Regions from separate parts of the Priestia sp. FSL W8-0524 genome, predicted to be linked through region 1. Evidence: predicted binding sites of a transcription regulator. Region 1 holds the regulator's gene; each other region holds the start of a gene.
What was found. The regulator LexA, encoded in region 1, represses DNA repair genes until DNA is damaged. The targets are predictions, from matches to a motif close to CGAACATATGTTCG.
Positions count from the first base shown of each region.

Region 1 (2,209 bases):
GCGTCGCTTCTTTTTTGATGTGTTCGTTCAAAAATGGCGCGAGCTGTGAAAAAATATAATCCTGTACTTTGCTATAGCGATGGTGTTCATAGGTAATGGTGGATCCATGCTCTTCAGCAAGCTTCGGTTCTAATACACGAAAATGATTCATGAATTCTAAAATGTCATCATAGGTGTAATGATTATGACTCATCTCAGTGCGAATGGTCATGACGCCAATTTCAAAAGGACATAAAAAAACATCCACAGACAGCACGTTGCTAGACACGGTGGTGGAGGAAGTTTGTAGCGTAACGGTATGGTCTATTTTTTTTGAAAATCGAAGCAAGCCTTCTTTTTCGCACGAATCAGGAAATAGAATACATTCAATGTAAGGAAGGAAATATTGATCCAAGCTATCATGAGATACGTAATACTGTTCTCCGTAGTATTCTTTTTCTACATGTTTGTTTTGAATGGAAAAAAACTCAAACATATTTGCTTCTAGTGCATGAACAAGCTGCTCTTTATTTTTTCGATCAAAGGAAAAAGGAAAAAGAAACATGTTCATTGCTTTGGTAGGCATAATAGTTTGAAATGGTTCTGTTTTCCTTGGTGTATTGGTCATAAACTACATCCTTCTTATAGTCGGTTGTATTTTTTTTGAGAGTCGAAAAAATGCAGACAGAAAGTAAAAGGTAAAACAGCCTTTATAAAAACCGCTCTACCTGCCTGTAATGATTCGACGTATCATTTATAATATGCCAATTTTTTTAGAAAACAAACGTAAAAAAACCAACTAACATCATGATTAGTTGGTTTTACATACAGTGTGATTAGTGAATCGTGCGATATACACCAGTGACTTTTCCTAAAATCGTTACGTGGCGAAGAATAATAGGCGCCATCGTTGAATTTTCAGGCTGTAAACGAACGAAATTTTCTTCTTTAAAGAAACGTTTTACCGTTGCTTCGTTGTCCTCGGTCATAGCGACCACAATATCTCCGTTATTAGCAGTTTGCTGCTGACGTACGATTACCATATCGCCATCTAGAATACCTGCTTCAATCATACTTTCTCCCATAATTTCAAGCATAAATACATGATCATCTGGAGAAACGAATTTATCTGGAAGAGGGAAATATTCTTCCACATTTTCAACGGCTGTTATAGGAAGACCCGCTGTTACTTTACCGATAACAGGAACATTAATGACATTGCTTTTAGGGATGTTTACTTCGTCTAGTTGAAGAACTTCGATTGCTCTTGGTTTTGTTGGATCTCTGCGAATTAACCCTTTACTTTCTAAACGAGCTAAATGCCCGTGTACAGTGGAGCTAGAGGCTAATCCCACCGCTTCCCCAATCTCACGAACAGAAGGCGGATAACCTTTTAATTTTACTTCGTGCTTAATAAAATCTAGTATGTCTTGTTGACGTTTTGATAGCTTCATATTTTTCACCTCGATTTTAGCTATTCTTTAGGTGAATTATACCACGTGATGTGTCAATATACAAACATAAGTTCGAAGAATTCCATTGACAGAAACAAATGTTCTCAATAAAATAAGAACATATATTCTGATAGGGGGATCATAATATGCACCAATTCTTACATTCTATGAAACATTACGCTATTTTTTTTGCAGTTATCGCTGCACTTACATATGTATTGACGCTGGTTTTAGGAGCGGATAAAGTAGATTTAGACAAATATTCAACGGTTACTATTACAAAAGGAGATACGCTTTGGGACTTGTCCAACAAGTATCATAATCACCATCATTTGACCACCAATGAATTTGTCAAATGGGTTGAAGACGTCAATGATCTAAACTCAGACACTGCCCAGTCTTTATCTCCTGGAGATAAATTATATATTCCTGTTTTAAAAAAAGAGTTACATAATCAAGTGGCAATTGAACAGTAGTGTGTAACGGCCGTTCCTGAATATTGTTAGAAGCCGAAAAGGTCGTGATAAAAGTGGACGCCATTATTTATTGCCGTGTAAGTACGGATAAAAAAACCCAAGAAACATCTTTACAGCGCCAGCAAGAAGAATTAAAAAAGCTTGCTGATCTTCACCATCTAAACGTAAAAAAAGTCGTAATGGAAAAAGCAAGCGGATATGACGTAGACAGAGAGGGTATATTGGATGTTCTTCATACAATGAAAGAAGAAAAAATATCTGTGCTGCTCATTCAAGACGAAACGCGATTAGGCAGAGGAA
Region 1 is NZ_JBBOUG010000001.1:3,750,772-3,752,980, reverse strand. It holds gene NST66_RS19700 (hypothetical protein) at 1-607, opposite strand, end outside; gene lexA (transcriptional repressor LexA) at 816-1,433, opposite strand; gene yneA (cell division suppressor protein YneA) at 1,580-1,909, shown strand; gene NST66_RS19685 (YneB family resolvase-like protein) at 1,963-2,209, shown strand, end outside.

Region 2 (2,209 bases), on a different contig from region 1:
AACAGTACGGAAAGATATCTTGGCTTAAGTTCGAAGCTCTCCCCATTTTCTTTTGTCTTGAGAAGCCTCCACCTGTTTGTTTGCTGTAGCCAATGGATAAATGGATCGTTTGAGCCACCACTTGATGCATGCGTAAACGAAAACAAACATCGTCCAATAGCTCCAATAGTAATAATTCCACTTCTTTTCGGCTTGTATAATCTCGAAAGAGAATCTGACTTTTTCCAAAAGAACGAGAGCTAGGAATGTACACATCGGAAATGCGACTAAAATCAATCCCATTCGCATGTTGGTGAAGTTCCTGTCCCATGATGCCAAATTCTTTTTGTAACATCTCTTTAGAAGAAAGAGCGAGTTCTTTTATGGTATAGATGCCTAAACGGTTTAAGCGTCTTTCTGTAGCTGACGAGATCCCCCAGAAATCCTTCATTGGATGAATCGACCATAACTTAAAGGGAATATCCTCATACCGCCAATAAGCAACTCCTGTTGGGCTGTGCTTCGCTTCATAATCTAAGCTGACTTTAGCCAGTAAGAGATTCGGACCGATTCCTGCGGTAGCTGTCAGCCGTGTTTTGCGATAAATCTCATTGATGATTTTATGGGCTAATTCTTCTGGTGTTCGAGCAAATAAATGCAAAGAAGCCGTCGCATCAATAAACAACTCATCAATGCTATACGCATGGAAATCTTCAGGAGCAACATACTGTAACACCAAACTAGAAATATAGTTCGAAGCCTTGATGTATCTCTCCATGGATGGATTCACGACATGGATATCTTTCCTTTTAGGAATTTCAAAGAGGCGACTTCCTGTTTTGATCCCTTCTTTCTTTAATAAGGGTGTGGCAGCTAACACAACCGATCCTGACCGTTTGATATCTCCTACCACCGCAAGCCTTGTTTTCAAAGGATTTAAACCTCTTATGACAGAAGAAACGGAGGCATAAAATGCTTTCATGTCGATACAAATAATGACTCTGTTTGGTAGCTGCCCATAATCCATTGGAATAACTCCTTAATAAAGAACGTTTGTTCTTTATTATATACGAACAAATGTTCTTTATTCAATGGAATCTTTTCCCGATTATTGCTATCATTTATTACAGTAATCGGACAGCTAACTTACTGTTTAATTGTTTGTTTCATATATATGCTATGGTGAAAATAAAGATTTTTATGGGAAGAAGTTGCTTTTATAATTATATGAATATTTATAAGTCTTAAAGCCCATGATTTTTCCTTAATTGTGCTATTATTCAGATACAGAGTTTTATATTACCATTACTAGAATGATATAAATATAGGGGGTAGAAATATGGTCCTTTGCACAACACAGTTCAATCAGTTTCATGAAGCCATTAAGTTAAAAGAAGAAAACGAAACGTTGAAAGAAAAAAGAGATATTATTATCAATAAAATAAAAGAAAAGTTACCCGACGAAGCAAGTTATGATTTCACCATTTTTAACCAAGGTTCTTATGCAATGAATACAGGTATAAAACCTTTAGGCAGCGATTATGATATTGATGTCGGTCTATATTTTGATATGTCTAAAGAAGATGTAAAACCAGTGGTTGCTAAACAATGGATTTATGATGCATTAGAGGGCCACACATCTGATATAAAAATAAAAGTCCCTTGTGTTACTGTTTCTTATAAAGATGGTTATCACGTTGATATAACAGTATACGCAACAACTAATAATGACGGAAAGGTTTATTTAGCTAAGGGGAAGCCTGGAAGTCTAGAAGAAAATAAATTTTGGGATGAATCAAACCCAAAAGATTTAATAACAGAAATTCGAAATCACCTTTCAGATAAGGATGATAGAAGACAATTCCGTAGAATAGTTCGATATTTAAAAAGGTGGAAAGATATAAAGTTTAATTCAGGTAGCGGTAAACCTACAGGTATAGCTTTAACTTCGTGTGTTTATCACTGGCTAACTATCCAAAAAGATGAGGATATCTTCGCAGGAACTAAAACTTATAGGGATCTTGACGCACTTATTGATATTGTGACAAAAATGCTCTCAAAATTTTATGACGAATATGTGCTGGTTGATGGAGAATATAAATTTATGCCAAGATTAAAAGTTAACTTGCCTGTTGAGCCAAAACCAGAACTGTTTGAAAAAGTGACCTCTAAGCAAATGGTGACATTCAAGGAGAGACTAGCTGTACTTCTTGATAAATTGCAAGAAGCA
Region 2 is NZ_JBBOUG010000002.1:93,469-95,677, reverse strand. It holds gene NST66_RS27755 (Y-family DNA polymerase) at 1-1,006, opposite strand, end outside; gene NST66_RS27750 (nucleotidyltransferase domain-containing protein) at 1,319-2,209, shown strand, end outside.
Region 2: the regulator LexA is predicted to act here: its motif matches at 1,050-1,063, upstream of NST66_RS27755 (Y-family DNA polymerase).

Region 3 (2,209 bases), 1.9 Mb from region 1:
AGGCTTTCATTGAAGCGCTTTTTTATTATCGTTACAAGAAAGTTTTTTCTTTTTATAACAGCAGGTTTACTGTATTTCCAGCGCAAACATATATAATAGAAAAAACCCGCTTTTTTACAGCGGGTTTTTAGCTGGCCTTTGGAATAGTAAAACCTACTCCAAAGACGTCTCGCACATCGTGGACAACCACAAAAGCCTGTTCATCGACTTTATGAATAATGCGCTTTAACTCTAATAGTTCTTGTTTGTTCACAACTACGTACAATACGTCTTTTGCTTCTTTTGTATAGCTTCCATGAGCAGAAAAGACAGTGACGCCTCGCTGCATCTTTTTGTTAACTTGTTCGGCTACTTCAGCTGAACGGTGTGAAATAATAGTGATTGCTTTGCGGGGGTTGAGTCCTTCAATAATATAATCAAGCACCTTTGTTCCGATATAAAGAGAAATAACCGTGTACATCGTCTTTTCTCCACCGATGACAAAATAGGCGCTTGCTACAACTAATAAATCAATTGCTAGCATCGTTTTGCTAATATTCCAGTCTAGATATTGATTAGCTAAGCGGGCGATAACTGCCGAGCCTCCGGAAGTTCCGCCACCTCTAAACACAAGCCCGAGTCCTACACCGGCTAAAATACCAGCAAAAATAGCCCCCAGTAGCGTATCGTCAAGAGGATTTCCCAGTCCTTCAGTTATATGTAGGAATAGAGATGTGAAAATAATACATATAATTGTGTAAGCAATCACACGTTTGTGAAGCAATTTGTATCCGATCAGTACCAGCAAACCGTTTAATATAAAGTTTGTGATACCAGGAGACCAGCCTAGTACATAATAGGTAATCATTGTTACACCGGTTACGCCGCCTTCTGCTAATTCATTTGGAATAGCAAAATAATTAATGGCCAGTGCGAAAATGAGGCTTCCTAGAATAATGAGGATAATTTCTTTTATTTTATTGATCATGAACGTTACCTCCAATCATCAAAAACTCCGAAAACACAGTCATGACAATGTATTATACCAACTCTAGAGGCTGAATTAAAGATGGGATATTATTATTTTTTAAAAAATCAATTTCTGCTATCAACATAAAATCTTTTGACAGTTTTTATGGAGTATGAAAAAATGAATTGTTTGCTTTTATTTTGATTAAAAAGTTTTGCAATGAGAATGTTCGTTCGGTAAAATAGAAGCAAGAGTCAAGGGGGAGAATGAACGTGTATCAAGATGAATTAAAACAGTATGCGAAGTTAGTAATGCCTGAGCATTTAGAGAAAATGAAGAAAATGTACAGTCCCGAGGCGCATAAGCAGTCTTTAGGGTTGAAAAAAGAAAAGATTGAGCATATTGAAAATGTCATTATGAACAGTTACTCGGAGCATCATCCAGTAACCCTTCACGTCTATGAAGCAGGACATATTCAAAGATATGAACGAGTGACAATCGATAAAGTTTCTCTGCAGTCGAATACGCTGATGGTGACAGGGCCTTGTTATACATATTCGATTCGAGCGGATGCAGTAATTGAAGCAGATGTATGGAAAGATGAAAGCTACTCTAGCTAAGAGTAGCTTTTTTGTTGAATTTGTATCTTTTTTTTAACGCTTGCATACAATACATAAAAGCATATTCTGCGAGTAGTCACTTTTAGCTACTAGGAAATTTTGATTAAAGAAGGGATATTGTATGCAAAATGAAAAAACTCAAGTAAGAGAAATTGAATTAACGCAGTTCATTAAGAAAAGACTCGTTCGTTTTATCTCAAGTTTGGCTATTTCTTCTGCCCTTGCTTCTATATTATATATGCTTCTGTTTTTATTTAAATGATGGGTCACTTTGAGTTGTCCAAAAAGGTGGACAACTTTTTTGATGTATAGGCTCTCATTAAAACAGGACAAGCTAAACATAATTCAGTCAAGAGAAATTAAATCGGTCAAGAAATAGTCAAAAACAGTCATAGCTAATTAGTTGTAAGAAAACCTTTACATATAATGAGAAAAGTAGACAAATTCTTGAATTACCAGCTTATTTCCTTTTGTATAAACTATTATCAAAACAAATGCAAATCTAATTGTTCGTTCAAAAAACTTTATTTTGTAATTAAAAAAATGAATGTTTTTGATTTTTTATGATTGATTTTGAATGTAAACCGTGATAAAGTAAGTACATGAAATAAATGAAAACGCTTTTTTGAAAAAGGAGCTA
Region 3 is NZ_JBBOUG010000001.1:1,829,177-1,831,385, forward strand. It holds gene NST66_RS09155 (YitT family protein) at 128-967, opposite strand; gene NST66_RS09160 (YolD-like family protein) at 1,216-1,569, shown strand; gene NST66_RS09165 (hypothetical protein) at 1,691-1,831, shown strand.
Region 3: the regulator LexA is predicted to act here: its motif matches at 1,172-1,185, upstream of NST66_RS09160 (YolD-like family protein).

Region 4 (2,209 bases), 1.2 Mb from region 1:
TTTTCATTTCACTGCCAAAATGGTTCAAAAGCTGATCTAGCTCCCAATCCTCATCGACAAATGATTGATATTCTTTTGCATTGGCCACTCCGATAAAATTGGTATCGCCAAAATCCATAGAAAATTTCATTTTATCTCCTCTGCTCTTTAAAGTAATTTTTATTATCCATTAACATATATCCGCAAACTTCTTACACGCTTTCTCTAACTCTTCTTTTTTAGCAAGCTGACAAACCCACTCTTCAGGAATGCCCTCCAGCTCATAATATACTCCTGCCATAGTACCCGTAATAAAGCCTATTGTGTCCGTGTCTTCTCCTAAATTCACAGCAGTGAGTACAGCTTCTTTGTAGTCATCACTTTGCAGAAAAGACCAAAGAGATGCTTCTAGCGAGCTGACGACGTATCCGGTTGACCCGATTTCCTTTCTCGCTGCGTGCGGCAAGCTTAGGTTTAACACTCGTTCATACGCAGTGAACTCTGCTTCATACTCCGTACCTGTTAGCTGCTTTTGACAGAGATTTACCGCTTTTTCATATGCTTTAAAAGGCTCGTCGCCGTCAAGAAGGCGAATAAGCAGCTCCACGTATATAATGCAGCCAAGAGTAGAGCGCATATGGCGGTGCGTGACGTGCGCAATTCTTTCTATTGCTTCTTTTCTTTTTGTAAAGCTAGGTTCATCACATAGTGTAAACGCAAGCGGTGCGATACGCATAAGCGCTCCGTTTCCGTTGTCGTATTCAGCGCTTCCTCCCCACTCTTCTTTAGGAAGCCCGCTTTTATAGCGGCGAATCGCTTCGCTTGTTGCGATGCCAATATCAAACATTTCTCCGTACGGCGTCCAGTAGCCATCCGACCAATAGTTCGCAAACTTTTGCATCAAATCATATTCATCTTGTTTTTCTAGTAGATTATCAATCAAGCACATCGTCAGAGATGTATCATCTGACCACGTTCCTTCAGGCTGGTTATACGTACCGTAGCCGGTCATAGTTGTGATCCGAAATGAATCGCGTTTTTTAAACTCAACTGGAACGCCTAAAGCGTCTCCGACAGCTCCTCCTAGAATTGTAGAAAGGACTTTTTTATGTAGCGTCATATGATCAACTCCTTTCTATCATTGTAATTGTTTGATTTTGGAATTTGCAAGAGATCTCTTGCCTAGATGCTTTTTCTTCTTTATAAAATAGGAAGAAATATAAAGACATTCCTTCATAATTCTCTAAAACAATTGACCAACAAGAACAAACGTTCTATAATTACTTTGTAAATATATGGAGGTGAAAACAATGAGACCCGAACTTAAAAGAGACTTACCTATCAACGAATTTACGGACTTTTACTGGCTCAAAACCGAACTGCAGCAATTTTGCCGAGAAAACAACATGAGCCCGTCTGGATCTAAAATGGAACTTTCAAAAAGAATTGAAGTGTCTTTAACAACCGGTGACACTCAACAATCAAAATCACCTTCTAAAAGACGCTCGTCCTCTAAAACACAAGCGCCGCTAACATTAGATACCGTCATTGGAGAAAATCATCGCTGCAGTCAAGAAGTACGGGCTTTTTTTAAGAAAGCCATTCATCCTACGTTTCATTTTTCCACGTATATTCAAAACTACTTTAAAGAAAATGTAGGGAAAGCCTATCTAGATGTGGTAAAAGCGTGGCATGAAGAAGAAAAACGAAAAAAGCAGCCTTCTTATCAAAAAGAAATTGCGCCTCAGTTTGAGTACAACCGCTTTATTCGCGATTTTTTTAACGATTCGAAAAACAAAGGAAAAAGCCGCGATGATGCAATTGCGGCGTGGAAGCATTTAAAAGTTCAGCCTGGAAGCAATCAATACCGCTCTTAAATCAAACTCTACATATAAAGACCATTAAAACACCACCTCAAGAAAAGGTGGTGTTTGTGCACGCCTGTAGATTTCTTCACATACGCATGTGCTGTTTGTTGTGGCGTAAAATCTTCAGCTATAAACAGACTCTTTTTTTATTAAACCAAGCGTCTGTGAAGTAGACGCATGAATTTCGTTAAAAAAGTCTGGATGATCAACTAACGACATGCCATAGGAAGGAATCATTTCTTTTATTTTTGGCTCCCACTTGTTCATGTTTTCTGGGAAGCATTTTTCCAATACTTCAAGCATAACGTGAACCGCCGTTGACGCACCAGGAGAAGCGCCAAGAAGTGCAGCAACAGAACCGT
Region 4 is NZ_JBBOUG010000001.1:2,543,878-2,546,086, forward strand. It holds gene NST66_RS12865 (hypothetical protein) at 1-118, opposite strand, end outside; gene NST66_RS12870 (ADP-ribosylglycohydrolase family protein) at 170-1,099, opposite strand; gene NST66_RS12875 (DUF6434 domain-containing protein) at 1,290-1,856, shown strand; gene NST66_RS12880 (malate:quinone oxidoreductase) at 1,971-2,209, opposite strand, start outside.
Region 4: the regulator LexA is predicted to act here: its motif matches at 1,242-1,255, upstream of NST66_RS12875 (DUF6434 domain-containing protein).